2 linked regions of the Symmachiella dynata genome follow. The protein of the gene in region 2 interacts with the protein of the main gene of each other region in a pairwise test. Links are inferred from orthologs where the notes say so. Each region holds a gene or a part of one and is shown on either strand. Other genes may lie near its edges.

Evidence for each region. Proteins that work in one complex are often made in the same cells at the same time.
Region 1: the proteins of cysE (region 2) and cysK interact in binary tests that used the Escherichia coli proteins (3 or more experiments, as listed by UniProt). The link is inferred for Symmachiella dynata from one-to-one orthologs.

What each region holds. Positions count from the first base shown.
Region 1 is NZ_CP036276.1:328,353-332,259, forward strand. The notes cover bases 227-3,158. They hold cysK (cysteine synthase A), read left to right. Parts: upstream 227-1,195; coding sequence 1,196-2,122; downstream 2,123-3,158. Other genes in these bases: Mal52_RS01195 (leucine-rich repeat domain-containing protein), read left to right, coding at 227-997; Mal52_RS01205 (trans-sulfuration enzyme family protein), read left to right, coding at 2,283-3,158. In the rest of the region: more of Mal52_RS01195, read left to right, coding at 1-226; more of Mal52_RS01205, read left to right, coding at 3,159-3,422; Mal52_RS01210 (mandelate racemase/muconate lactonizing enzyme family protein), read left to right, coding at 3,547-3,907.
Region 2 is NZ_CP036276.1:3,329,529-3,333,460, forward strand. What follows is about bases 747-3,703. They hold cysE (serine O-acetyltransferase), read right to left. Parts: upstream 2,659-3,703; coding sequence 1,834-2,658; downstream 747-1,833. Other genes in these bases: Mal52_RS12855 (DUF1501 domain-containing protein), read left to right, coding at 747-1,818; Mal52_RS12865 (outer membrane protein assembly factor BamB family protein), read right to left, coding at 2,712-3,703. Also shown: Mal52_RS12850 (PSD1 and planctomycete cytochrome C domain-containing protein), read left to right, coding at 1-351; more of Mal52_RS12855, read left to right, coding at 403-746; more of Mal52_RS12865, read right to left, coding at 3,704-3,932.

The sequences.
Region 1 (3,907 bases), 3.0 Mb from region 2 along the record:
GCGGTGGATAGCGCTGGCGATATTATTGCTCGGGGCGGTTGTGGTGGTGAAAGTGGTGATTCCCGTTTATCGACAAGAACGGGCGATTGCAAAAATCGAGTCGGCTGGATTTGGGACAATTGTGCAAAGCGAGCGTATTGGGCCGGATTGGTTGTGGAAGGACGTTGCGCCGGCTCGTTGGAGGGGCTTCGACCGCGTTAATGAAATCACACAGCCGCGTTTTATTGGTTTCACGATGAGCATGATGATAATGAATGAATACATCGGAAAACCTCGACGGCTGTGCGAAATTACTTATTCAGGCGTGCCTAAGATTGATCTTGTTGCCGCCGACTTGCAAGCCGTTTCCGGTCCGAGCCTACGCGAACTCGATTTGCGACACATGAGGGTTCAGCCAACAATTTTGGACGGCTCCTCCGATGCTACCAACCTAGAATATCTGGACCTAGCGGCGACGAACATCGATGACCACTCGCTCAAGCAGATCTCGCAATTCGATAACCTCAAATTCTTGTACTTGGAAAAGACCAAAATCACAGGCGCCGGTTTGAACTATCTTGGCAAATTGACATCTTTGCAGGAACTGGCGCTCGATGACACAGACATTTCGGATTCAGGGCTTCTAACCCTCGGAAACCTTCACGATCTCCGCAAGTTATGGTTGTCGAATACAAAAATCACGGACGACGGTTTGCGCGCATTGGAGAAAATGCCACATTTGGAGATCCTTGACTTGACTGGAACGAACGCCACTGACGCGGGGGTGCGGAAGTTCGTATCCAATCACACGTCGAAACTCGCCGCTCTTAGGAGTCTGTTTCTGTACAACACTCGAATCACGGATCAGTTGCTCCCTCATCTAAGGGGTCTCGGTAAGCTTGAGTATCTTGATCTCAACGGAACAGCGGTCACTTGGAAAGGCATCAGGACTTTGGAGGAAAAAATACCAGGGTGTGAAATCCAAGGTGGACTCTCCACAACACTCTTCACCAAATAACCTTCGAATACGGGTACAGACTTTATATCCTCCAAGCGCAAAGGTTCAACACGTTTCGATCTCTTGGCCTCAAAAGCCACCGAACAGGGATTGCTCGAAAATCGGGTTTGTCTCATAATACCGGCGCGCAGGTGCGCTCAGGTTGCGCGGCTGCACCGATTCACGCCTACTCCCCATCATCTGCAACAGGAGACTGCGATGCCAATTTTTAAGGACAATGCCGAATCAATCGGGCGGACGCCGCTCGTTAAAATCAATCGGCTGACGGAAGGACTCGATGCGACGATTTTGGCCAAGATCGAAGGACGCAATCCCGCTTATAGCGTCAAATGCCGGATCGGGGCGGCTATGATCTGGGACGCCGAAAAATCGGGCAAACTCAAACCGGGTATGAAAGTCGTCGAGCCGACCAGTGGCAACACCGGGATCGCGCTGGCGTATGTCTGTGCTGCCAAGGGCTATCCGCTCACCTTGACGATGCCCGAAACGATGTCGGTCGAACGCCGGATGATGCTCAAGTCGTTCGGTGCGGAGTTGATCCTCACCCCCGGTCCTGAAGGGATGAACGGCGCGATTAACAAAGCGACGGAAATTGCTGAGAATCCTGAGTACTACATGCCGCAGCAATTCAAAAACCCGGCCAACCCAGAAATCCACTTTAAGACGACCGGCCCGGAAATCTGGAACGATACCGAAGGCAACGTTGATATTTTTGTCTCCGGCGTGGGAACAGGGGGGACGATCACCGGTGTGACGCGTTACCTCAAAAATGAGAAAAAGCACCCGGTCAAATCGGTCGCCGTGGAACCAACCCACAGCCCGGTCCTGTCCGGTGGCAAACCGGGGCCGCACAAGATCCAAGGCATCGGTGCCGGATTCGTTCCCGATATTTTGGATGTCTCGTTGATCGACGAAGTCGTGCAGGTCACCAACGATGAGTCGTTTGAAACCGCGCGGCGGATCGCCCGTGAAGAGGGAATCACCTGCGGCATCAGTTGCGGAGCCGCCATGGCCGCCGCCCTGAAAGTCGCCGCTCAGCCCGAAAGCGCCGGAAAAACGATCGTCGTTGTGTTGCCTGACTCGGGTGAACGGTATTTGTCGACGCCGCTGTTTACCGAATCGTAATTCCGCACAGAGATCTACAAACTCCACGGCCCCGTGATAAAATCGCGGGGCCGTTTTTTTGTCGGTCGGTTTGGGTGTGGTGCGTGAAGGTGGTATTTGTTTCTGTTATACTCGGAGGCACTTTTCCGGCTTTCACACCTTAGAAACACTGAACCATCCGATGAAATTTGAAACGCGTTGCGTCCATACGGGCGTCTACAAAGACGAATCTTACAACAGCGCCACCACGCCGATTTATCCCACCTCAACGTTCGTTTGGGACGCCGTCGACAAGAACCGCGGCTATGACTACACCCGCAGCGGAAATCCCACGCGGCGGGCCTTGGAAGAAAATATCACGTCGCTGGAAGGGGGCATCGATTGCCGCTGCGTGGCGACCGGCATGGCGGCCATTACCACGGCGCTACAACTTTTCACGCCGGGCGATCATATTATTTCCGGCGACGATATCTATGGCGGCACGTTTCGCTTGTTTCACAATGTGCTCTCTGAGCGGGGGCTGGAATTTACGTTCGTCAAGATGACCGATCTGGATGCAGTACGCGCGGCTGTGCGGCCGGAGACCAAATGCATTTGGATTGAGACCCCCAGCAATCCCCTGATGAACATCATCGACATGGCAGCCGTGGCGGAGATCGCCAAGCAGGCGGGCGCAATTTCTATTGCCGACAATACCTTCATGTCACCCTACTTTCAACGGCCGTTTGAATTCGGTGTCGATATCATCGTGCACTCGATGACCAAGTATCTCAACGGCCATTCCGATGTCGTCGGCGGTTGCGTGGTGACGCGCGATGAGCAACTGGCGGAGCGGGTTAACTATCTACAAAATGCGATGGGCATGGGCTGTTCGCCGTTTGATGCCTGGCTAGTGTTGCGGGGAATTAAAACCCTCGCGCCGCGGATGCAGGCGCATCAGCGCGGCGCTACGGCCTTGGCGGAAATGCTGCATGAACATCCGGCGATCGAGCGGGTCTATTACCCCGGCTTGCCGTCGCATCCCGGTCACGAATTGGCCAAAAAACAAATGACCGGCTTCGGCGGCATGCTCAGCGTCGACGTCAAAGGAGGCCGCGCAGTCGCCGAGCGGTTGGTGACGAAGACGGAATTGTTCTTGTTGGCCGAATCGTTGGGCGGAACGGAATCATTAATTGAATACCCGGCGGAAATGAGCCACGCCTCCATGACGCCCGCAGCACGATTGGCCGCCGGCATTGGCGAAAACACGGTACGGATTTCCGTGGGGATCGAACACCCGGATGATCTCATTGCGGATATGCGGCAGGCACTGGAAGCATAATCACAAGCTTCGGAGGTCATGCTGTGCATGACGTCGTTAGTAAGCAGGCCAAACTTTCGCGATTCGTCATGCACAGCATGACCTACCGATCTTAAAGAGTACGCATGACGACCAAGATGAATTCATGAAAATCGCAAAAATCGAAACCTACCCCGTCCAGATTCCCCTCAAACCCCAGCGGCGTATGAAGTCGTCACTCGGGCAGCACAATGTGTCGCCCTACTTGATCGTCAAGGTGGTGACGGACACCGGTCTTGAAGGGGTCGGCGAAGCGACCGTCATGCCGCGGTGGAGTGGAGAAACGGTGTGGAGCGCCGAAGCGCTCGTCAAACATATTCTGGCCCCCCAACTGATTGGCCGCGACCCGGAGGACATTCCCGGATTGGCCTATGCGATGGATCGCACGGCGCAACACAACTGGTTTACGAAATCCGCGATTGAAATGGCCTGCTGGGACATCAACGGCAAGGCGGCCGGCAAGCCGG
Region 2 (3,932 bases):
TTCAATCTCCCCGGCGGAAAAATCACCCAAGGCCGCCGTGATATCACCAATGTGCCGGCGCAGGCACTGACGCTCTTAAACGACAGTTTTGTCCTGCAGCAAGCGGGGGTCTGGGCAGAGGCGGTGATCGAAGACGAGACCATTACAGTTGGCGAACGACTCATGACGATGTTTGAGGCTGCTTTGGGACGCCCGGCTACGCCGCTGGAAATCGAGCGGTTTGAGGAACTGATCGGCACGCTCGCGCAGCTAAAGGAAATTCCCGGCGACCAGATTCTGTCGTCCAAAGAGATCTGGCAGGACGTGGCGCATCTTTTGTTTAATGGCAAAGAATTCATTTACATCCCTTGAAAACGTTTTCGTTTGGTGCTGAAGTACGAAATCGTGGGAACAGTTGGCCGTATGAATCCTCATAGCAACAATTGTCCGGGACGCGGACCGCGGCTGTTTTCGCGGCGTAGCATGCTGAAATCGTCTGCCAACGGTTTTGGAATGTTGGCGCTGTCGGCGTTGATGTCGGAACGCGCCTATGGGGCGCCGGCCACGGGACCGCATTTTGCCCCGACGGCTAAAAACGTCATCTTCTGCTTTCTGGACGGAGGAGTCTCGCATGTCGATTCGTTCGATCCCAAACCGAAGCTTGCGGAGGTCGACGATCAACCGGCCGGTGAGATCGATAACCCGACGGCGAATGTGAATCGCAAATGGCTCAAGTCCCCCTGGAAGTTCGCTAAGCATGGCGAGTCAGGACTGCCGGTCAGCGAATTGTTTCCGCACATTGCCAGTTGTGTCGACGATTTGGCTGTGATTCGTTCGATGAAAGCGGACCTGCCGATTCACTCTACGGGGGTGTTGTTTTTACATACCGGGTCCAACGTAGCTGGGCGTCCCAGTCTTGGCTCGTGGGCCAGTTATGGACTGGGCAGCGAAAATCAGAATCTGCCGGGGTTTGTGGTCTTAAATTTTGGCGTGATTCCTTGCGGGGGATTGGAAAACTATTCCAGCGGTTTCCTACCGGCCAGTTTTCAAGCGACGTTGCTCAATGCCGATGGTCCGCCGCTGGAGAATATCACGCCGGGCGACAGCCGCGCGGGGGTGCAGCGTGCCAAACTGGATTTGCTCAAACTGCAGGACCGCGCGTTTGCTGAGACATTAGGGGGCAACGACGCCGTTGAATCGGCCGTTAAGAACTATGAACTTGCCTACCGCATGCAATCGCTCGTCCCGGACGTGCTGGATTTGTCGCGGGAAACGAAAGCGACGCAGTCGCTTTATGCGATCGATTCCAAAGTCGACTCGCAGCGGCTGTATGGGATTCAATGTCTCCGCGCGCGGCGGTTGATCGAATCGGGTGTTCGTTTTGTGGAGATCACCTGCCCCCCGGGCGCCTCGAACGGTACGTGGGATCAACATGGGGCGCTGAAGAAAATGCACGAGAAAAACGCTCTCGACACCGACCAAGCGATTGCCGGTTTGATCAAGGACCTCAAAGCACGTGGGCTGTTTGACGAAACGCTGATCGTCTGGGCGGGAGAATTTGGACGCACGCCGCATGCGGCCTCCCGCGACGGACGTGATCATCATCCCGAAGGCTTTACCGTTTGGCTGGCCGGTGGAGGCGTCAAAGGGGGCGTGGCGCATGGGGCGACTGACGAGTTGGGCATGCATGCGGTGGAGAATGTCTGCACGATGCACGACCTGCATGCGACGATATTGCATCTCTTGGGCTTGGACCACCAACGCCTAACCTACCGTCACGGCGGCCGCGACTTTCGCCTCACCGATGTACATGGTGAAGTGATTCACGAAATTCTGTGAACCGTACAAGCTGATTTAAATCCCGCTGCCGTCGGCGTGGTGATGCGGCAGCATGTGATCCATGTCGAGTGCCGGTTCGGCAACTGAGAGCCGTCCCACGATTTTGGCCGGAATTCCGGCGACCGTGCAGTGCGCGGGAACATCGTCTAAAACGACGCTGCATGCGGCGATTTTCGCTCCGGTACCGATTTCGACATTCCCCAGGATTTTAGCACCGGCGCCGACCAGTACGCCATGCCGGACTTTGGGATGGCGGTCTCCCGTGGCTTTTCCGGTTCCCCCCAAGGTCACTTCGTGCAGCATGGAGACGTTGTTTTCCACGACGGCGGTTTCACCGATCACGACCGAGGTGCCATGATCCAGCAAGATACCCTGTCCGATGCGGGCGGCCGGGTGAATATCCGCAGCAAAGACCTCTGAAATGCGGCTTTGGAGGTGCAGCGCCATCGCCCGCCGATTCTGCCCCCACAACCAATGCGCGACACGATAACTTTGCAGCGCATGAAAGCCTTTGAAAAATAGCATCGGCACATAATAGTATTCCGATGCCGGGTCACGGTCGCGGACCGCTTGAATGTCACACCGCAGGGCGGCGCGGACCTGCGGGTCGCTGGCAAAGGCCTCGTCGATCACTTCGCGGATCAACATGGCCGTTACATTCACATCGGCCAGTTTGCCCGCGAGGTGGAAACTCATCGCATCTTCGAGCGTCTCGTGTTTGAGAACCGTGGCGTGCAGAAAGCTGGCCAAGATCGGCTCTTGGGTAGCCGCAGACTGAGTCTCTGCGCGGATCGTGTCCCAGATCTTATCGTCGCCTATGTGTTGTGCGGCGTCTGACACCGGCATTGCCTTTGGTCAAAGTTGGTGATGAAAACGTGCTGCGTGGGGCGCGATTACTCGCGTTCGATTTTAATGCCGCTGAGAATCGGAGCATCACTTCCATCGCGCGGGACGAATTCGACAACGAGATTGTCAGTTACGGAAATCCCGGCCACTTCGTGAATTGCTGAGCGCCCGTTACCCTGATCCGATTCGTCGAGGCCTACGTTTTCCAGTAACGTTTCACCTTGGATTTTTACATCAAATTTCGCTGCTGCGGATGGATCACCCTGGCGCGCTGTGAAATAGAATTTCACGCGATAGCTTGCCGGGTCGGCCCCCTGCTCTTGCAGTGGGATGGTGAGTTGTTTCAACCCTTCGGCCCAATAGGAATAAATCCAGGGTGACTCAACGTCAGTTAACGCCTCCGCTTGACTATTGATTCCGGAGTATTTTTTGCCGTCGGCGAAGTCGGTTTGCAATTCCAAGGGTAGGACCAAACCGGTCTCCTTGTAGGCTTTGGGCCGCGGATACGCCAACCAGACGGTTCCGCTGGCGTCGCGACGATCTCCCGGGGCACCGAAGTTGAGTGCCAAATGTTTCACCGGCGTCGATTTTCCTACGGAACTATAGATCGTCCAATCCCGCCGGGGTTCGCGCGGTTCCATGACGATGGTCGAGGCGATCGAGAATAGACAGACACAACCCGCACTCGCTTCGGGAACCATCAACAGGCCGTTGGCGGGAATCATGTTGATCCAGCATCCGGTACGGTGTCCGGCGAAGTGCCGCGTGCCGTTGTCGGCGTTCAGATCGTAAAACCCAGTGAAGCCGGAGCGGAAAAACATCATATCCGGTGTAGCAGTCATCATGCCGCAATGGTGTCCGGTACGGACCATGCTCCAGGGGACCTCTTCGCCGGTGATGGGGTGCTTCCGCATGCGCTGCGCGCCGGTGTAGAGGTCAAATCCCCATGGTTCGGCGACGATCTGATCTTCGATAATGATCGGGCGATGTCGATAGTTGGCATCCTTGGCCCACAACTTGTGTCCATCTTCGCCCGATAGCGCCACGAGTCGGCGACTTTTGAATTCCCCGGCGAGGAATTGTTTCCAGTAGTGACCGTTGGCGTTGGCGCCGCAGAGTACCAGCACGTTGTTTTGCACCATTAAAGTCAACTTGCCGCCGCCGGTGCCGATTTCACTGCAATCGGTCACGTCGACCGGTGTTTCCCACAATTTTTCGCCGGTCCGCGCATCTAGAGCAACCGCCAAGCGAGCGTCGATCCGCTTCAT